4 regions of the Peribacillus sp. NPDC101480 genome follow, and region 3 is predicted to be linked to each of the others. Evidence: riboswitches for the same ligand, from Rfam matches in the RefSeq annotation. Region 3 holds a riboswitch; each other region holds the start of a gene.
The links. A riboswitch is a leader RNA that binds a small molecule or an ion and turns the genes downstream of it on or off. The one in region 3 is predicted to bind S-adenosylmethionine.

Region 1: another riboswitch for S-adenosylmethionine. It lies ahead of mmuP (S-methylmethionine permease); the one in region 3 lies ahead of ACQKMF_RS13410 (methionine ABC transporter ATP-binding protein).
Region 2: another riboswitch for S-adenosylmethionine. It lies ahead of ACQKMF_RS22305 (methionine ABC transporter ATP-binding protein); the one in region 3 lies ahead of ACQKMF_RS13410 (methionine ABC transporter ATP-binding protein).
Region 4: another riboswitch for S-adenosylmethionine. It lies ahead of mtnW (2,3-diketo-5-methylthiopentyl-1-phosphate enolase); the one in region 3 lies ahead of ACQKMF_RS13410 (methionine ABC transporter ATP-binding protein).

Annotation. Positions count from the first base shown of each region.
Region 1 covers NZ_JBNNSB010000005.1:319,029-324,293, forward strand. Annotated here, with positions in the region: gene ACQKMF_RS18600 (hypothetical protein) at 323-490, opposite strand; gene mmuM (homocysteine S-methyltransferase) at 720-1,682, opposite strand; gene mmuP (S-methylmethionine permease) at 1,679-3,067, opposite strand; SAM riboswitch class I at 3,151-3,253, opposite strand; gene ACQKMF_RS18615 (flavin reductase family protein) at 3,478-4,086, opposite strand; gene ACQKMF_RS18620 (alpha/beta hydrolase) at 4,104-4,712, opposite strand; gene ACQKMF_RS18625 (ring-cleaving dioxygenase) at 4,712-5,265, opposite strand, start outside.
Region 2 covers NZ_JBNNSB010000007.1:303,726-308,990, reverse strand. Annotated here, with positions in the region: gene ACQKMF_RS22325 (YheC/YheD family protein) at 1-439, shown strand, start outside; gene ACQKMF_RS22320 (YheE family protein) at 503-706, shown strand; gene ACQKMF_RS22315 (hypothetical protein) at 792-980, shown strand; gene ACQKMF_RS22310 (MBL fold metallo-hydrolase) at 1,037-1,861, opposite strand; SAM riboswitch class I at 2,143-2,247, shown strand; gene ACQKMF_RS22305 (methionine ABC transporter ATP-binding protein) at 2,316-3,332, shown strand; gene ACQKMF_RS22300 (methionine ABC transporter permease) at 3,319-3,987, shown strand; gene ACQKMF_RS22295 (MetQ/NlpA family ABC transporter substrate-binding protein) at 4,043-4,864, shown strand; gene ACQKMF_RS22290 (NAD-dependent epimerase/dehydratase family protein) at 5,064-5,265, opposite strand, start outside.
Region 3 covers NZ_JBNNSB010000003.1:442,218-447,482, reverse strand. Annotated here, with positions in the region: gene ACQKMF_RS13415 (methionine ABC transporter permease) at 1-541, opposite strand, end outside; gene ACQKMF_RS13410 (methionine ABC transporter ATP-binding protein) at 534-1,568, opposite strand; SAM riboswitch class I at 1,722-1,834, opposite strand; gene ACQKMF_RS13405 (O-acetylhomoserine aminocarboxypropyltransferase/cysteine synthase family protein) at 1,950-3,260, opposite strand; SAM riboswitch class I at 3,360-3,467, opposite strand; gene ACQKMF_RS13400 (thioredoxin family protein) at 3,612-3,920, opposite strand; gene ACQKMF_RS13395 (toprim domain-containing protein) at 3,924-4,289, opposite strand; gene gcvH (glycine cleavage system protein GcvH) at 4,381-4,764, opposite strand; gene ACQKMF_RS13385 (arsenate reductase family protein) at 4,861-5,217, opposite strand.
Region 4 covers NZ_JBNNSB010000001.1:1,455,625-1,460,889, forward strand. Annotated here, with positions in the region: gene ACQKMF_RS07255 (carbon-nitrogen family hydrolase) at 1-775, opposite strand, end outside; gene ACQKMF_RS07260 (pyridoxal phosphate-dependent aminotransferase) at 876-2,048, shown strand; SAM riboswitch class I at 2,180-2,333, shown strand; gene mtnW (2,3-diketo-5-methylthiopentyl-1-phosphate enolase) at 2,439-3,671, shown strand; gene ACQKMF_RS07270 (2-hydroxy-3-keto-5-methylthiopentenyl-1-phosphate phosphatase) at 3,678-4,331, shown strand; gene ACQKMF_RS07275 (methylthioribulose 1-phosphate dehydratase) at 4,335-4,964, shown strand; gene ACQKMF_RS07280 (cupin domain-containing protein) at 4,989-5,265, shown strand, end outside.

The sequences.
Region 1 (5,265 bases), on a different contig from region 3:
CCAGGGTTTTAACCAGTTAGGGTAGCCGGTTCCGATTAATTAAGTTCGCCCTTTTTAGACGTTACCCTTAATTATTTCTGGATGACAATGCAGGTTATACTTCCTTCTTAGTGACTTAAGACTAATACTAATGATGCGTGATGCGCCAAGCTGAGAAATTTAAGTTTTATTATTTATATAGAAGAAAGTCGGCTTATTATTTAGCTTACTTCCTTTTCCAACAAGGTATGATAGATATCTGTTCCCCTCCTGATTTATTAGTAATGAAAGAAAAAACCATAGCAAAAGCTCATGGTTTCCCCCCCGTATATACATGAATTATTTAAGGCATCTCGTCTTCTTTTTCCCGATTTTTAAAAGCTTCATGTGTGACAATATCCTCGATTTGTTCATACTGCCGGCTGTGTTCCTTCTCTTCGCTAATTCTATTATTAGGTAAATTTCCCGGATGGCCTTTTTCTTTGTGATTAAAATTTTTACCACGGCTCATACTCATTTCTCTCCTTTCTATTCATTGTTTGTTTAGTTTTCCCAAGCACACAAATATTATGATTTAATTTCTCCTATTCCTGTTTTTGAAGCGGTTTCTTTTTCAGCCTAAGAGATATGATAACTCGAATTTGAATAATGAATTCATAAAGAACAGGAACTGCCTAATTATGACGCTTCCTGTTCCTTTTAGTGGCCTATATCATACATACTTTAAAACAGTACAAGGGCTAGGAGGATACCACCACGGAAGGTCGCCACTTTCTTGAAATGTCTTCAATATGATGTGGTGCCGTTCTACAGCATCCTCCAATTAAACGCGCCCCTGCATGTTGCCATTCTTCAGATTTCAGGTCGAGCCTATTACATGATTCTTGACCATGCCATGTTTTAGTTTCCGGATTATATGTTTCACCTGAATTCGGATAAACAATGATTGGTTTATCCGTGTTTGCACGCAGCACCTGGATGGCTTCCGTGATACATGAAACTGGCGCACAGTTGATGCCGATTGCTGCAATTTGCTCACTGTCCCCAAACAATCTTGTACACTCCTCGAGTGAAGTACCGTCACTTATCGCTTTTTCATTTTTCAATGAAAAGGATAGCCAAGCATACACTTCTGGATAATCCTTCAATAATGAATATAATACCTTTGCTTCTTGCAGGGAAGGAATCGTTTCAAATGCTAAAAGGTCAGCTCCTGCTTCAATCAACGCTGATATTCGTGAGCTATGGAATGCAATTAAAGTTTCATCCGAAACACCATAGTTTCCTACATATTCTGAACCATCTGCAAGATAAGCCCCATAAGGCCCAACAGATGCAGCAACCAATGGCTTAGGCCTAAGCGTTTGATTTTTTTCCTTCCAAAAATCATCTCTTGCTTTTCTTGCGAGTAAAACCGTTTTCCGGATTAGCTCCAAAGCCTCTTTTTCTTGTATTCCGCGGAGTGCGAAACCTTCAACAGTGGCTTGGTAGCTAGCCGTAATCGCACAATCCGCTCCAGCACGAAAATAGTCAGAATGCACTTGATAAATCACTTCTGGATTTTCAAGTAATACACGTGCAGACCAGAGCGGGTCGTCCAAATCACATCCATGCCTCTCTAGCTCTGTAGCTAAAGCTCCGTCTAAAATCATGACTGAATGATCTCGTAAAATAGCGTCAATTGGGTTAGTTTTAATGTTCATGATCTACTCCTCTTTTCTTTATGGTTTTGTGTCAGATAATAACTTCCATAGCAAATCAAAATAAATGGAATGCCACAATATAGTGCAATTCGTTGTGTAGGATCAAATGCAATTCCTATGCAAGAAGCTAGGCATAGCATAAAAGAAACGATTGGTACGAGTGGATATAATGGCGTTCGATAAGCTAAGTCATTTACTGAATTTCCTTCGTTTATATATCGTCTGCGAAATAGAAATTGCGACATGCTAATACTCATCCAAACTACAACAACGGCTAGTCCAGAAATGGATACAAGCACTATGTAAACAGTATCCGGTGCAATAATACTCGAAAACAGGGCTAAGCAGCCGCCCAACATACTGAAAAGGACTGCATTTATCGGAACTCCCCGTTTTGTCAATTTTGCAAATATTGGTGATATAGTTTCCTTATCTGCAAGTGACCAAAGCATTCTGGATGCCGCATACAGTCCTGAGTTTGCAGCAGACAAAATGGCAGTTAATATAACAAAGTTCATAATATCCGCTGCATATGGCACACCAATCCGTTCAAGAACTGCCACAAAGGGGCTTTCTAATACGCTTGCATCCGAAATAGGCAATAATGCGGATAATACAACGATGGTTCCTACAAAAAAGATAATCAATCTCCATAATGTCATACGGATTGCCTTTGGTATCGTTTTTTCTGGATTCACAGTTTCTCCAGCTGCAATTCCAATTAATTCAGTTCCAGAGAATGCGAAATTCACCGCAAGCATCGTCATTATAATGGCAAAAGCACCATTCGGAAATAAACCTTCACTTGTAAAATTGGAGAATAACGGAGCGGATTGTGAATGAATTATTGGAATGAAACCTAGCATTGCCGCTGCTCCCAAAATAATGAAAATCACAATGGCAAATACCTTTATAGACGCAAACCAGAATTCGGATTCAGCGAAAAATTTAACGGTCCACGCATTTAATGCCAAAACCAATATGGCAAATAGTGCACTCCATATCCAGACATTGATTGATGGAAACCATCTCTGCATCAACAATCCTGCAGCCGTGAATTCCGAACCAAGTGCAACTGTCCAAGTTAGCCAATACAACCAGGCTACTGTATACCCTGTCCCAGGACCTATGTATTTAGCTGAGTAGCTATGAAACGCACCTGTCTCGGGCATATGTACTGCCAGTTCCCCTAGACATAGCATGACTAGATAAACCACTAATGCCCCAATCAGATACGAAAGGATGGTGCCAAACGGGCCTGCCTGTTGAATCGTATAACCCGAACTTAAGAATAAACCTGTTCCAATCACCCCGCCAAGCGATAGCATTATTATATGCCGTGCCTGCATTTTCCTTTGAAAATCATGCTTCCTTTTGTTCTCCATTCTTACTCTCCTTTATCTTGCATCCAGAAAAAACGAAAACGCACTCTAAAAAAGAGTGCGTTACTGACAAATAAACACGTACGGTCTTATCTATCAAGGTTTCACCCCCTGGAATTAGCACAGTGTCATTGCAGACCTGTTGCTGAGGTTTCATAGGGCCAGTCCCTCCACCTCTCTGGATAAGAAATTATTTTTTTATAACTTTATCAATCTATGAAAAAATTGTCAAGTTTTGTTTCGGTTTGTAAAGACTTCCTTTAAAATCCAAACGATCAACGCACCTTTGGCATAGATATGAACTTGTTTTTGGAACAGTCGCTTACATTATAGAATTGTAAATAATGCTAACCGGGAAAAATTTTTAAAAAATGACGACACCTTAAAAGATGACGCCATTTTTCTTATATTCCTTAAGGTCTTTCAATTTCAAATAATTCTCCTAGTTTTGTATAAGTATGACCCGCTAATCTTGCTACAGGTTTTAGCCCATTCTGGTCAATTCGGCCATTATGGTAAATCTCCTGCTCTATATGATAGCAGACTATTTTCCCTATCAATAAATCACAACCAGGTTTATTCTTGGAACCTGCCAAAGGTATCGCATGCTCCAATGTGCATTCAAAGCGTACCTTCGCTTCTTGCAATCCTGGTACCGACACCTTATCACTAACAGCCTGAGTGAAATTGGTAAGACCCAATTCACTTTCGTCAGACGGGAGTTCCTTGGCCGTTCGATTTGCATCAGCAACATTGTCTTCATCAGTGATATGAACAACGAATTCACCTGTTTGAATTGCATTTCGGGCCGTGTCCTTCAAAACTCCTTCTTTCCGTTGAACAGAAATGGAAATCATCGGAGGATTGGAACTGACTATGTTAAAAAAACTGAACGGCGCTATATTGATTGTACCGGTTTCGGATTGTGTCGTGACCAGGGCTATTGGTCTCGGTATGATGCTTCCAGTCAAAAACTTATAATTTTCCCGTTCTGTAAGACTTTCAGGATTTACTGAAATCATCTTCATCCCTCTCATTCTTATAAAAAGTTCTTTTGAAACCATGAACTTGCTGCATCAACCTCTGAACGTGTTAACTGATGACCGTAATTTTCCCAGTGAACGTCCACCGCAGCACCCGCTTGCAGTAAAATCCGATTAAGTTCATCAGTTTCTGCTGCGGGGCAAATCGGATCGTTTTTACCTGCAGCAATGAATACAGGTATATCCGATAGGGACGGCAAAGCAATCCCGCGTCTAGGCACCATTGGATGATGAAGAATCGCTCCTTTTAATGCCCCTTCGAAATGGAACATCAAACTTGCTGCTATGTTTGCACCATTAGAATAACCTAATGCCACCACTCTGTCACGATCGAAGTCATATTGTCCGGACGCTGATTCCAAGAAGTCATAAAGCTCCTTCGTACGGAAAATCAAATCTTCTTCATCAAAAACTCCTTCAGCCAGCCGGCGGAAATAACGGGGCATTCCGTTTTCAAGTACATTTCCCCGTACGCTGAGTACGGATGATCCCGGTGAAACCATCTCCGATAATGGCAAAAGATCCGTTTCCGTTCCTCCAGTGCCATGTAAAAGCAAAAGCAACGGTGCATCTGGATTACTTCCTTTTTGAAAAATATGCTTCATCATTTATCCTCCTCTAGTACCCTCGGCACTGCCGGCAGTAACGTTTTCTCCATAATTTCCCTTTTTTCTTCAAGCCATGGCGGCAGCATTAATTTACTACCCATCGTTTCCTTCGTTTCATCATGAGCAAAGCCAGGTGGATCTGTGGCAACTTCAAAGAGTATGCCTCCATCTTCCCTGAAATAAATGGCATCGAAGTATTGGCGGTCTTTAAAGGGTGTCACGCCATAGCCATGGTTTGCGATATGTTCCCTCCATTCTTTATGATCTTCATTATCGCTTGCACGCCATGCAAGATGATGGACAGTTCCCACTCCGATTTTCCCATTTGGCAAAACCGTTTTTTTAACATCTATCAAATTTCCGATGTCCGATGTGGATTTGAAGCGAATGAAATCGCCCTCTTCCCCCATCTTTTGCAAACCCATCACTTCCTCTAAAAGTTCCATCGTTTTGATCGGTTTAGACGTCAATAATACAGCACCTCCGAATCCCTTGATTGCCTTATCAGCTGGTACACCGCCGAATGACCACTCGCTATTTTTACCTTCTT
Region 2 (5,265 bases), on a different contig from region 3:
AAGGAGCTACCTTGCTCAACAGGCGATCATTCCAAAAAAACTTTTTGGACACCGTTATGATTACCGGATTCTGGTCCATTATGAAAAAGGTTTTTATAAAGTGACCGGCAAAGCGGTAAGGATGTCACAAACTCAGGAAATCACTACCCACACTCCCCAAGGGGGTAAGATCTTTCCTTATCAAGACCTGCAATCAAGAAGCCTGAATCGAGAATTAGCGAAAATCGCCCAAAAAAGCGGTGAGATACTTTCAAAAAAAATCGGATTTCTCGGAGAGTTTTCCATGGATATAGGGGAAGACGAATCAGGATCGCTCTTCATATACGAGGTGAACTCAAAGCCCATGCAATTCGATGAGGAGGAAATTGAAACAAACAGGCTTTTGCATTTAAAAAATCTTTTTATTGAATTAACTTTTCCCAGCCTGACAATTAAATAGCACCTCCAGCTGCCGTTTTCCATTATAATTAAATGAGAAACTGTATATATGGAGGTAATACATATGATTACTCATTTTCAATGGACACCACTGCATAAGAATCTGCCAGGATGGAAAATTTCCTTTTATTTCAACAAGCAGGCAGTCCAAGCCTTGTATCATAAAGATGGATCCATCGAGTGGACAGCCAATCCGCCTTCCGAAACAGATGAAGCCAAACTTAAAAGCATGATACATGATTTAATGATCTTCCATGTATATGAATGAACCGCCTTTACATTCATGAAATCCCTAAACAGAATAAAAAAAACTCCTTTGCCTAAACTAAAGAAAAGGCTAGGAGGGATTTATTTTGGATAAAGAAAAAATGACATTTTTGAAGGATACCGAATATGATGGCAAGGACTCCGTTTACCTTGATATCGACCGTATCATCAATGAAGGAATGGCGGGCGGAAATGTGTATGAAGTCGCTAACCTTCAGAACATCGAAGAAGCACATGATTTTTATGATGAAACAGATCCCAATATCAATAAATGAATGATGTGGGCTCTCTTATGGAGAGCTCTCCTTTATATCAGTCAGACCGTTAACATTCAAATTGTTCGATTCTCCCTGGCACTCAAAATATTTTCGTTTAATATCGATGTAATGATATGCTCTGAATCCCATTCATGCCCAGATATCTCGATAAGGGGATAGCGATTCGGTAAAACGACCTGCTGGATTTCATGAACGGTCAGCCCTTGAGAATGCAGGCGTAAAATTTCACCTTGGAGGTTTTCCAAATAATCCAACTTTTTCCTGAACATTTCCTTTCCATCAGGGACATGCCCAGCATGGCAGCAAAACACTTCCCCGAAGTCATATTGAAGTAATCTTTTTATGGAATCAATGATGACCGGGATAGACTCTTCCCGTAAGACAAGCTTTGTCTTTGGTGTTACGAAAAGGTCTCCTGAAAAGAGCACTCCATTACTGTTATTCAAATACACCATATGGTCCTTCGCATGGCCGGGGGTAAAAATCGGCTCCCACGCTTGGGTGCGTGAATGAATGACCTCCCCTAGCGGCTCAGCTTTAAAGGCGTCTCTCTTCCCCCAGAAAATTTTGCGATATTCAGGATATACAGCATCCTTTGCACAAACCTCAACCGACATCGGGTGAATGAAAAGCGGCACCTTTTTATGTTCCTGTATCCATGCAGCGCCCCCCGTATGGTCTTCATGATAGTGAGTCAGGGCCACTGAGTCGAAGTCTGCGGACTCATAGAACGGAATAAGCTCTTCCAGTAAAATCTGTGCGCCAGTATCTATCAATAGTCCATCCGTTAAAAAAACATTAACACTCATCCCCGACTTGTTCCCGCCAGGAGTCCCGTGCACACAAACCACATCATTTATCGTTTTAATTTCTATCATTCAATCGCCTCCCCATCATTGTACAAAAATAGTTTTATCTTCCTTTTTTTAACTTTACTATAATAAATGTAGTACCACTTTACCTTTTTGACAAGGAAATGTTGGTATAATTAACCTGGATGTAAATGCTGGATTCTTGTATAATAGCCCTTTTTTAACGGACCTTACAAAACTTTAATAATAAAAATCACCCCAAAAACTTCAGAAACGATTGACATTGTCGGATTTTACAAATAATATAGATTATATTAAAAAACTTGAAATATTCTAAAATAATAATTTACTTATCAAGAGTGACGGAGGGATCAGGCCCTGTGATGTCCGGCAACCGCCCTTAGGGAACGGTGCCACTTCCTGCAGAATGATTGCATTCTGAAAGATAAGACGAGATATAATTTCGCTGCCTCTTTCTGAATGATAGGGGCAGTTTTTTAATGTTTAAGGGGGAAAGCTCATGATTGAAATCCGTTCAGTCCGAAAGGAATACGTCTCGAAGAAAAACCGAGTTATCGGAGTGGATAACGTATCCTTAACCATTCAAACTGGCGAAGTGTATGGAATTGTCGGCTACAGTGGAGCTGGAAAAAGCTCATTACTCCGCTGCTTGAATTTGCTTGAACGTCCGACAAGTGGAAATATCATCATCGACGGCATTGATTTAACCTCTTTATCAAGTAAAGAGCTTCGTAAACAACGTCAAAAAATCGGAATGATATTCCAACACTTTTCACTGGTCAGTTCAAAAACCGTTTATGAAAATGTCGCTTTCGCCTTAAAGGCCGCGCATCGATCGAAGGATGCAATCAGGTTACGTGTATTGGAATTGTTGGAAATCGTAGGGCTCAGCGATAAGAAAGATGTCTATCCGGCGCAGCTTAGCGGTGGACAGAAGCAACGGGTAGGCATAGCCCGTGCCTTAGCAAATGACCCCACTGTACTATTATGTGATGAAGCGACTTCAGCACTTGATCCAACAACTACAAAAGCGATTTTACAATTATTGAAAAAGATAAGCAGTAAGCTTGGCATCACCATCGTGTTGATTACACATGAAATGGAAGTGGTCAAAGAACTATGCCACCGTGTCGCCGTCATGCAGGACGGCCGTGTAATTGAAGAAGGTCCCGTTTATGAAATATTTTCACAGCCCAAGCAGGAGTTAACGAAGCAATTCATTAGCAGTGTTCTGGATTTCGCACTCCCTCCGCACTTGATTGAAGAAAGTAAAGGTACGATCATTCAAATTCAATTCGAAGGGCAAACCGCTGGTGAGTCGATCCTTTCGGATACTCTCCAATCCCATTCAGTAAAGGGTAATATTTTACACGGTAAAATTGAGTATATCCAGGATGTCCCTTTAGGCATTTTAATCATCGAGTTAATAGGCGATGCCGCTCAAATTCATTCGGCATTGCAATATATAAAAAATCGTTCCAGTTCTGTGGAGGTGTTAAAACATGTCACTGCTTGATTCCATCGTCAATATTTTACCTGATCTTAATAAAGCCTTTCTTGAAACGATTTATATGGTCGGCGTTTCCCTTGCAGTAGCCCTGCTGATCGGTTTACCGCTTGGAGTATTGCTGTTTACCACAACAAGGAATTTATTTTTTGAAAATAGTATCGTGAATCGCTCTCTAGGATTCGCAGTCAATATTGTCCGTTCAATCCCTTTCATCATTCTCTTGGTCGCCCTCCTTCCTTTAACGGATCTTCTAACTGGATCGACGATAGGGCCGAGAGCGGCTTCTGTTTCCCTGTCGGTGTCCGCAATACCTTTTTTTGCAAGAATCGTTGAAACGGCATTACGTGAAATAGACAGAGGAGTGATTGAAGCTGCAATTGCCGTAGGAGCCACTCCATGGATGATCATTAAGGATGTACTTCTACCAGAGGCAAAACCGGGTATAATTCAAGGACTGACATTAACGACCATTTCGCTTATCGGTTACTCAGCAATGGCAGGGACAATCGGCGGAGGCGGAATTGGCGACCTGGCCATCCGGTACGGTTATTACCGTTATGACAACACAGTCATGATCACGACGATCGTCTTGCTGATCTGCCTTGTTCAAATCATTCAAATGGTTGGTGACAAGGCCTCATACATAGTTAACAAACGATAGTGATCCGTCATTTTTCAATGATTCAATACATTTCATTACTCAGGAGGAATTTCAAATGAAGAAAATAGCTTCGTTATTATCAGTCTGTGCACTTGCCCTTGGCTTGGCAGCATGCGGGAGCGATGATGCATCCCCAAAAACTGAAGACAAAAAGGAATTGAAGATCGGGGCGACTACCGGGCCCTATGCCGATATGGTTAAAGAGGCCATAAAACCAGGTCTGGAAGATCTCGGTTACAAAATAGAGATCGTCGAATTCACCGACTATATCCAGCCGAATAAGTCCCTTGGCAACCATTCGATCGACGCCAACCTCTTCCAGCATAAGGTGTACATGGATAACTTCGCTAAAGAAAATGATTTAAAGCTTTCCGACCTTATCATAGTTCCAACAGCACCAATGGGCATATATTCGAACAAGTATAAATCATTGAAAGAAATTAAAGACGGTACATCCCTTGCAGTGCCCAATGATCCGGTTAACCTCGCACGTGCACTTAAAGTGCTGGTGGATGAAGGGCTGATTGAAGTAGATCCAGATGTCGACCCTTTAAAAATATCTGAAAAGGATGTAACGAAAAATCCAAAAAACATTCAACTCAAACCATTGGAATCCGCTCAATTGCCCCGGGCAACAGACAGTGTTGACCTATCAGCGGTCCCTGGCAACTTCGCTCTTGCAGCGAAAATGGACCTACAGGATGCCATTGTTTTAGAAAAAATGCCGGATATGTATCGAAACGTTGTTACAGTGAATACAAAAGATGTAGACTCCCAATTTGCAAAGGATATTAAATCAGTTGTGGAATCCGACCAGTTCGAAAAAGTCATCGATGACAAATTTGCCGGATTTGGAAAACCAGACTGGATGAATTGATCAAATAATCGTGGCCTGCTTCCCCTTATTGGGAGCAGGCCTTTCATTAAGGACAAAGTGGCAGCCGCCATGGAAAACCTTGAAATCCTTACAAACCATGCAAGCCAATCCATGGACTAAAAAACGATGGGGTAAAAACCCCATCGTTTTTTTAATTTCCTTCACATTGTTTATTTAAAAATAATAATAAAAGAATATTTCAACCTACTGTCTGTTTCCATAATCCTAGGAGATCACTTTCATGTTGTCTGTGAATGCCTGCTTTTCTATCGGCAGATTCCGGACGGCTCTTTTCCCAATTCCATATATCTTCGAGAGTTTCTGATAGGGGACGGAATGTTAGTCCATTATTGATGGCTTTATCGTTATCGACAGCCAAAAACCCATTCAAAGGTTCCTTT
Region 3 (5,265 bases):
CTAGATTACCAAGCCCGCCTGCGCCGATGACCCCGGCCATTGCGGTATATCCAACCAATGCAATCGATGTTACCGTAATCCCGGAAATAAGGGCAGGCATTGACTCTGGAAGAAGGACCTTCCAAATGATTGTGCTCGTTTTTGCTCCCATCGATTTAGCGGCTTCAATTACACCTTTATCGATTTCACGAAGGCCGATTTCTACCATACGCGCATAAAATGGTGCCGCACCGATAATAAGTGCCGGCAGTGCAGCGTTCTCTCCGATCATGGAACCGACTAGCGCTTTAGTGAAAGGAATGAGCAGCACGATCAAAATAAGAAATGGAATGGAACGGAAAATATTGACGACAGCACTCATGATCCCGTTGACTGCCCGGTTTTCCCACATATTACCCTTCCCTGTCAGGAACAGGATCAATCCTAATATTATGCCTATAAAAAAGGTTGCCACTACAGAGACGCTTGTCATGTAAAGCGTTTCCCTCGTAGCTTCAATAATGTCTTCCCAATCAACATTCGGCAATAATTCTTCAAGCATGAGTAATCACCTCCACGCCTACCTGCTGTGCTTTAATGAATTCGATTGCGCGGAGCATTTCATCCTCAGTGCCATCAAGATGGATAAACAATGTTCCATATGAACCGCTTCTTGTTTGGGATATCTTACCTTGAACGATATTGACATCCAACTCGAAGTTACGTACAAGCTTGGTGATCAACGGGCTTTCGGCATGATCGCCTACAAAGGTCAATTGAATCACTTTGCCTGCAGGATAGCGTTCGAGCAAATGGTCCATCGTTTCTTTCGTTTCTTCCGGTTCCGTTACCTGTTGCACGAAACGCTTTGTCATTTGTTCTTTAGGGTTCTTGAAAACATCCAGGACAGGTCCCTGTTCAACAACTTGCCCACTTTCCATCACGGCGACGCGATGGCAGATTTTGCGGATCACATGCATTTCATGTGTTATCAGGACGATCGTCAACCCCAAACGCTGATTGATGTCAACAAGCAATTCGAGTATGGAGTCGGTAGTCTGCGGATCCAAGGCAGAAGTCGCTTCATCACACAGCAGCACTTTAGGGTCATTTGCCAGAGCCCTGGCTATTCCCACCCTTTGCTTTTGCCCTCCGCTTAATTGTGATGGATAGGCCTTTTCCCTGCCTTCCAATCCGACTAACTTGATCAATTCGTTCACACGCTTGGTTCGTTCAGGTTTAGAAACTCCTGCAATTTCCAATGGGAAAGATATATTCTCCTGAACGGTCCTCGACCATAATAAATTGAAATGTTGGAAAATCATGCTGATTTCTTGACGGGCCTTGCGGAGCTGAGCCCCTTTAATTTTTGAAATTTCCTTCTCAGCAACTACAACGGATCCCTCTGTTGGTGTTTCCAATCCATTGAGCATTCTGATCAAAGTACTTTTCCCCGCTCCACTGTAACCGATGATACCGAAAATCTCGCCTTTATTTATTTCAACATTCACATTATTTACAGCCTTGATTGTCTCACTGTTTCCTTTTCCTGTTCGGAACAGCTTACTGACTTTCGTCAATGTAATCATTAACCCTCACCTCTTTTATCCAATAAAACCTATGAACTTAGTTGATTTCTCTACATTATTAGTCTGTTTCTCATATCATGTAAAAGTTTACCCAATTAAAACAGAAAAAACCTTTCTGCATGAGCAGAAAGGCAGGTGAAGAAACAGGCCTTCCTCTCATCTTCCAAAGTGATTAAACTTTGTGTGAATTGGCACCTTTCCAAGGAAATCTCCTTGTCGGTTGCCGGGTTTCATCGGGCACATCCCTCCACCTCTCTTGATAAGAGCTAATATATAGAATATTTGTACATCATTAAGTTCTTTAGTATGGAGAAATTTTATCATAGATAAAAAAGGAGCGCAATGTATAATATTTCTAGTACAAGCATATAGAAACTTTACTTAAACCGTTTTGGATGTCAAGGAGACGATATTCGTCGCTTTTTCAATTGCCTGCTCCAAATCTTCTATTAAATCCTCTACATTTTCAATCCCAATCGATAAACGGACTTGGTCGGCACTCACACCCGCTTTCGCAAGACCTGCCTCATTCAATTGTTGATGGGTCGTACTGGCTGGGTGGATGATCAAGCTCTTCGCATCCCCAACATTCGCTACATGGGACCATAATTCCACCGAATTGATAAGTTTTGCCCCAGCTTCTCGATTACCTTGTATCCCAAAAGTCACAACAGATCCAGCTCCCTTTGGCAAATATTTTTCCGCAAGGGCTTTATCGGGATGATCCTCATCACCAGGATGTGAAACCCAAGTCACCGCAGGATGGTTTTTTAAATATTTAATGACAGACTTGGTGTTTGATAGATGCTCTTTCATCCTTACATGCAGCGTTTCAAGTCCAAGCGTAAACTGGAATGCACTTTGGGCACTTAGCGCAGGTCCTAAATCACGGAGTAACTGGACTCGGGCTTTCGTTATGAATGCGGCAGGTCCAACTGCCTCGGCGTATACCAGATTGTCGTAACTTGGGTCAGGCTCTGTGAAGCCAGGGTAATTTGGCGAGTTCCAATCGAATTTCCCTCCATCCACGATGACACCGCCAAGCGTAGTTCCATTTCCCAGAAGCCATTTTGTAGCGGAATGGATGACAATATCCGCTCCAAAATCAATTGGTCTGCATAGATACGGTGTCGCAAAGGTATTATCAATGATTAAAGGTATTCCGGCATCATGGGCGATTTTCGCTACCGCTTCAATATCAAGCACCCTCAAACTTGGATTTCCGATGGTTTCAGCAAAAATGGCTTTAGTTCTTGGCGTAATCGCCCTTTTGAAATTTTCAGGGTCATCTGGAGAAACGAACTTCACTTTAATCCCGTATTTAGGAAGAGTATTTTCAAAAAGGTTATACGTACCGCCATATAATGTAGATGCTGAAACAATCTCATCCCCTGCAGCGGCAATATTCAGGATTGAAAGTGAGATGGCAGCCATTCCGCTTGCTGTTGCCAATCCGCCGATTCCGCCTTCCAATAAGGCCATTCTTTCCTCAAAAACGCTGATCGTGGGATTATGGAGTCGTGAATATATATAGCCATTCTCCTTTAGGCCAAATAAATTCGCTGCATGGTCGGTGTCCTTGAACAAGTATGCATTGCTTTGGTAGATAGGAACTGCACGTGCACCTGTTTCATCAGCTTGCAGACCGCCATGAACACTCAATGTTTCGAAACGCAATTTTTTCCCTGACATATGATTTCACCTTTTTCTATGGATTTAGTTGGAATTATATGATGTCTGGCCTTTTATAAACAAAAAAACCACTTCAATAAGAAGAGGTTTCAAGAATACACCTCATCTACCAGAGCCAACACTCTGCTGGAATTAGCACCGTATATAAAAATTTATACCGGTTGCCGGGCTTCGTCGGGCCAGTCCCTCCGCCACTCTTGATAAGAACTATTAAATTCTGCCGTTACTTAATTCAAAATATAGCATTTTAGTTTAAATCAGTCAATGAATTGTTAGAATATTCTTTGTTTAATTTCATCTAACATTCATATGTCCGCAACAAAGAAACCAACCACGGTTCCGATTGGTTTCTTAGCTGATTTCCTTAAGCAATCCGTACAAATAAGGAACGGATTGAAAGGCATATATTTTTTTGTGCAGCCGTCCTTCTTTGAAAAACAATAAACATGGAACACTTTCGATTTCATATGATTCGGCAATTGCTTGGACATAATTCATATTCATTTTGCCTGCCTTCAATTCCGGGAATAGCTCCAAGGATATCGTCAGCATCTTGGAGGCAACCTGACAAGTGCCGCATAAAGGGGTATATAAATATAAGCAAAAGGTTTCCCCATTTTCAACAGCAAGCTTACACTCTTCTTCTTTCCATTCCTGCATCAATTAGTCGTTCACCCTTTGACTTAAAAATTTCATTTTCACATTCATATTGGCAGATAGAAGCACAGTTGCGATATGATGTTCGGGTGAGCTTTCCACTTCTTTGTACATTTTATTAATATACAGGTGGTTCGCCTCAGGCATTTCCCTTCGGAACTGCTTCCGCAGCTTTTCTCCTGATTCATCTGCGTCAAAAAGGAGATAAACATCACGGTCCATCAATTCATCCACTAATTCATCCAGCTTAGTTAATGATATGGTCCCATTCGTACATCTTATTTCCACATCTTCATTTAAAACGGAGGCAACTTTTCTTCTATCGGAACTGCCTTCTACAATGATCACTTTATCGAATTCGCCCCACTCCATGTCATCACTCCATCTCACGAATTATGTGCGCAACTGCCACGGTACCAAATGAAAAAGAGAGCAGGCCTTTTCAGTCCCCCCTCCCTTTTTTTTAACCGTTGATTAAACTCTCATACTCTTCAGCGCTCATCAAGCTTTCAATATCACTGCTATTAGATGGTTCAAGCACGACCATCCATGCCTTTTCATAAGGAGACTCATTTACATATTCAGGGTTGTCACTTAAATCTTCGTTTACTTCAATAACCTTGCCACTGATAGGTGCATAAAGCTCAGAAACGGTCTTAACGGATTCAACACTTCCAAATGGTTCGTTCGCTTTCAATTCATCGCCGATTTCCGGAAGCTCAACGAATACGATGTCCCCAAGCTCGGACTGTGCGAAAGCTGTAATTCCAATGCGCACTGTTCCATCTTCCGTTTTGACCCATTCATGTTCTTTTGTGTAACGAAGTTCTTTTGGTGTTGTTGTCATTATTAACCCTCCATATGTACATCTTATTTTATCTATTCCATTATAAGGTAGATTGTTTGTTTAAGTAAGGAATTAACCAAATATTTCGAGAAATTTTCAGTTCCAAACCTGTTCGAATTGCTCCTCTTTGAAACCTACCGTCACTTTGGTGCCATCCGTAACAATCGGCCTTTTCAGAAGCATGCCATCTGTGGACAATATATCAAGCATCTCTGCTTCAGAAGCTTCTTTCAGCTTATCCTTTAAGCCAAGCTCCCGATATTTTTGACCGCTAGTATTGAAAAACTTCTTCAACTCCAAATTGCTGATTTTATATAGTTGTTCTATTTCTGTTCGCGAAGGCGGATTTTCCGCTATATGGATTGCTTCATACTGCAGTTCATGATTATCAAGCCACTTCTTCGCGTTACGGCATGTGCCGCATTTTGGGTACCAATATAATGTTAAGCCCATCATTTCACCACCTATCAATAGAATACCCGTTTTCATCACGCAATACAA
Region 4 (5,265 bases), on a different contig from region 3:
AATCAGGACGGCGATCTTCGAATACAGGTATTTTGTTACGTGCTTCCGTAACTTTATTGAAGTCCAAGGTGCCTGTCAGGAGTTCGTTTCCTTCTCCGGCTTCACTTATGATATTTCCCCAAGGATCAATAATCAACGAATGACCGGCAAATATATTATTGACGTCAGAGCCTGAGCGATTAACGGCTACTACATAGGCTTGGTTCTCGATGGCACGGCTAATCAATAAGGCTCTCCAGTGATCGAGTCTCGGCTTTGGCCATTCAGCCGTAACGAATAGAACTTCGGCGCCTTTAGCGGTATGGGCTCGCTGCCATTCAGGGAAACGGATGTCATAACAAATGAAACCAGCACATATTTTTTCATCAAGAGTAAATAAACCATCCTTTTCTCCTGGCTTCAGGAAATGATGTTCATCCATTAACTGAAATAAGTGAAGCTTATCATATTCTTTTATGAGATTTCCCTGTTTATCGATGATGATCATGGTGTTATAGATTCCCTTGCCCGTTTTTTTCGCAATGGAACCGCCTACGATGTGAATCTCGTGTTTCCTTGCCTGTGTTTTAAGAAATTCAATCGTTTTTTCCGCCTCTTGATCAGCAATCTCATTTAACCTGCTTAAGTCGTATCCGGTTGTCCAAAGCTCTGGTAAAATGACGATATCGGGTTCTGACCGTGCTGCTTTTTCAAACCATTGTTCCGCAACCTGAAAATTGATATCCGGTTGCCCGAATGCTATATCCATTTGAATACAAGCTATTTTCCACTTCATCGTTTAAAACCCCCCACATGTAAAAAATGCTTTACAAGACTATGATAAACATATATTATTTGTGTCTAGAATTTCAAGAAATTTCAGAGAAGGTGTATAAATGGTGCAATTCGAAAAATCCAGACAGCTTCAGGACCTACCCAAGCAATTTTTTGCCTCACTAGTAGCAAAAGTCAATGCCATTACGGAGCAAGGACATGATGTCATTAATTTAGGCCAGGGAAACCCTGATCAGCCGACACCAGACCATATCGTGAAAAGCTTGCAGTCTGCTGCTGAAAAAACGGTTAATCATAAATATTCGCCATTCCGGGGGCATCAATATTTAAAAGATGCTGCTGCCGTCTTTTATGAACGTGAATTCGGTGTCAAGCTGGATCCGAAAAGTGAAGTGGCGATTCTCTTCGGGGGAAAGGCAGGCCTTGTCGAACTGCCGCAGTGTTTATTGAATCCGGGTGATACGATCCTTGTTCCGGATCCCGGCTATCCGGATTATCTTTCCGGTGTTGTTTTAGCCCAGGCAAAGACCGAATTCATGCCCTTGACAGAAGAAAATGATTTTCTTCCAAAATACAGTGACATACATAAACAAGTACTTGATAAAGCCAAAATGATGTTCTTGAACTATCCGAACAATCCCACAGGTGCTTCTGCAACTGAAAGTTTCTTTGATGAGACCGTCTCTACTGCAAAAGAGCATTCAATTTGTGTGGTCCACGACTTCGCTTATGGGGCGATAGGATTCGACGGAAAAAAACCGATAAGCTTTCTCCAGTCAGAGGGAGCGAAGGAAATAGGAATAGAAATATACACACTATCGAAAACATACAATATGGCAGGGTGGAGAGTCGGCTTCGCAGTGGGGAATAAGAGTGTCATAGAAGCTCTTGAACTATTACAAGACCATCTTTATGTGAGTCTGTTCCCGGCGATACAAGAAGCTGCTGCAAGCGCTTTGCTTGACTCGCAGAGCTGTGTAGAGCAGTTAGTGCAGATGTACGAGGGACGAAGGAATGTTTTCATTGAGGGATTGAGGGCAATCGGCTGGGATGTCAAAGCTCCTGCGGCATCATTTTTTGCCTGGCTCAAGGTACCTAAAGGTTTTACGTCCGAGAGTTTTGCAGACTATTTATTAACGCATGCCCACGTTGCTGTTGCCGCAGGGAATGGATTTGGTGAATTTGGCGAAGGTTATGTCAGGGTAGGGCTGCTGACTTCGGAAGAACGGCTGAAAGAGGCTGTGGAACGGATAAGTAAATTAAAATTATTTTAACCACAATGATATATCCGATTAATTCACCCTTAAATAGTTAAAACTTATTGACAAAGTAGGGATTACCTGTCAGAATACAAAATAAATTCTTAATCTTTCGATACTTGGATGCAAATTTATATATCAGCGTTTTCTTATTTTGAGCAGGTGGAGGGACTAGCCCTATGAAGCCCAGCAACCGACCGTAATTCCATTGTAAAATGGGGCGGAATTCTTCGCCGGATTTTTCTTGAAATCCACAAGGCACGGTGCTAATTCTTGCAGCCAATGGCTGGGAGATAAGAAGATGGCTTATTAAAGCCTCTTCTTTATGAAGGGGCTTTTGCCATTTTGAGACCATTTCAGGTTAATGACATCGAGAGTTTACTAACGTGATATAGGAGTGATCAAATGAGCGAGATAGTCGCTACTTATTTAATTCATGATTCTAAGGGGAATCATGAGAAAAAAGCAGAGAGCATTGCCTTAGGTTTGACTGTCGGGACATGGACGGACCTGCCCCATTTAGTCCAGAAACAACTGGAAAAACATAAGGGACGCGTCGTATCGGTGACACCACTTTCCGAAGAAGAGAGGGCAAACAGCTACTTTAATCGTAAAGTATACCGTTCGCTTATTAAAATTGCCTATCCGGCAAGGAATTTCTCCAATGATTTACCTGCAATCCTAACGACGGTCTTCGGCAAACTTTCATTGGACGGGGAAATAAAACTTATCGACTTGGATTTTGTCGGTGATATCCAAAAAGCCTTTCCCGGGCCGCAATTTGGCATTGAAGGCATTAGGAAAAAGATTGGCGTATTTAACCGGCCCCTGGTGATGAGCATCTTTAAAGGTGTATTAGGAAGAGACCTAACATTCCATAATGAGCAACTGAGGCAACAAGCATTAGGAGGTGTCGACCTAGTTAAAGATGATGAGATCCTCTTTGACCAGGAACTGACTCCATTTTTCGATAGAATAAAAACGGGAAAACGAATATTGAATGATGTCTATGAAACCACTGGCCACCGAACTTTATATGCAGTCAATCTATCAGGGAAAACATTTGAATTATTGGATAAGGCAGAGCAAGCGGCTGATGCAGGGGCAGATGCCTTGTTGTTCAACGTTCATACATATGGTTTGGATGTATTGCAGGCCTTGAGTGAACATGATCGTATCAAGCTGCCGATCATGGCGCACCCCGCATATAGCGGGGCATTGTCAGCTTCATCATTTTATGGGGTCGGCTATCCATTATTGCTTGGTAAATTAGTAAGGTTATCAGGTGCGGATTTATCCTTGTTCCCGTCCCCTTATGGAAGTGTCGCACTTGAAAAAAAGGAGACCTTGGCGATTGCTGAAGCTCTGACAAAAGATGAACTTTCATGGAAAAAAGCCTTCCCTGTTCCCTCTGCTGGCATTCATCCGGGCATGGTTCCGGATCTAATCAAGGATTTTGGAATCGATAGTGTGATTAATGCCGGAGGTGGAATTCACGGGCATCCTGATGGAGCAGATGGCGGGGCAAAGGCTTTCCGATCCGCTGTGGAAGCCGTACTGGCAGGAAAGGAACTATCTGAAGCGGCTGCTGAGGATGAAACACTAAAAAAAGCTCTTGTGTTATGGGGAGGCCTATAAGAAATAATGAAACCGATCATCTTTTGTGATTTTGACGGAACGATCACCAACTCGGATAATATCATTTCCATCATGAAGAAATTTGCGCCTCCGGAATGGGAAGCGTTGAAAGACGGTGTCCTTCAGCAAAAAATCAGTATATCTTCGGGAGTAGGGGATATGTTTTCCCTGCTTGATAGCGGCTTGAAGGATGACATCATCCAATATGTAAGAAAGACGGCCGGCATTCGTCCAGGGTTTTATGAATTCGTTGAGTATACGAAACAAGCCAACATCCCTTTATATATTGTAAGCGGGGGCATGGATTTTTTCATTGCACCGCTTTTGAATGATATCTTGCCAACAGAGTCCGTTTATTGCAACCGTGCATTTTTTGATAAGGAAAAGATTTATATTGAGTGGCCGCATTCCTGTGATGATCAATGTAATAATGGATGCGGTTGCTGCAAGCCATCCATTATGAGGGAAATTGCGGGTGCGGAAGATTTTAAATTCGTTATTGGAGATTCCGTAACGGATTTTGAAGCTGCAAAACAGGCGGATTTTGTCATAGCCCGTGACATACTGCTTGAAAAATGCGATAGCGAAGGGATTCCACATCAAGGTTTTGAAACGTTTTTTGATGTAATTGATATTATTAAGCAGCAGATGGGTGGGTAAAGCGTGAATAATCATACTAAAGAATGGCAGGAGCTGGCAGATGTTAAAGCTGAACTGGCCGAAAGGGATTGGTTTATGGGAACTAGCGGGAACTTGTCCATTCGGGAACCCAAAAGCCCTTTCTTTTATATTACGGCAAGCGGTAAGGATAAAAGGAAGCAATCGGATTCGGACTTTTTACTGGTGGATTTAAAAGGAAAGCCAGTTGAAGAAACGAACCTAAGACCATCGGCCGAAACTTTACTTCATACAGTCATTTACCGGAAAACGAATGCGAACTGTGTACTCCATGTCCATACAGTTGAAAATAATGTGATATCCGAATTGTACGGGGATGAGGGCCAAGTTTCTTTTCGTAATCATGAAATCATTAAAGCGACCGGTCGGTGGGATGAAGATTCGGAACTTCGGATTCCAATCATATATAATCATGCTGACATTCCGCTGTTATCCGATAAGTTCGAGCCACATGTCGAAGAAGACTCTGGCGCCGTGCTGATCCGCAATCATGGTATTACGGTTTGGGGTAAAAGCGGACTCGAAGCAAAGAGAATACTTGAAGCTTGCGAATTTTTATTTCAATATCAACTGTTGCTTAATCAACAAAAGGCATTTGCAGTTTCTTTAAGGTAAACACTAATGAAGGAGGAATGAATGATGGCGACGATAAGATTCCAGGAAACAAACGAGGTTATTGAAAACGGTGAACAGGTAAAAGGATTTTTAGAAACACAAGGGGTTATTTATGAGCAATGGGACATTTCTAAATTACCGGCCCATCTCGTGGAAAAATACGATCTAACAGATGCTGAAAAGGAGGAAATCCTTGTAGCATTCCAATCAGAGATAGCGGAAATCTCCGAAAGAAGAGGCTATAAAGCGCATGATATCATCACATTATCCGATGCGAATCCGAACTTGGATCAAATGCTTG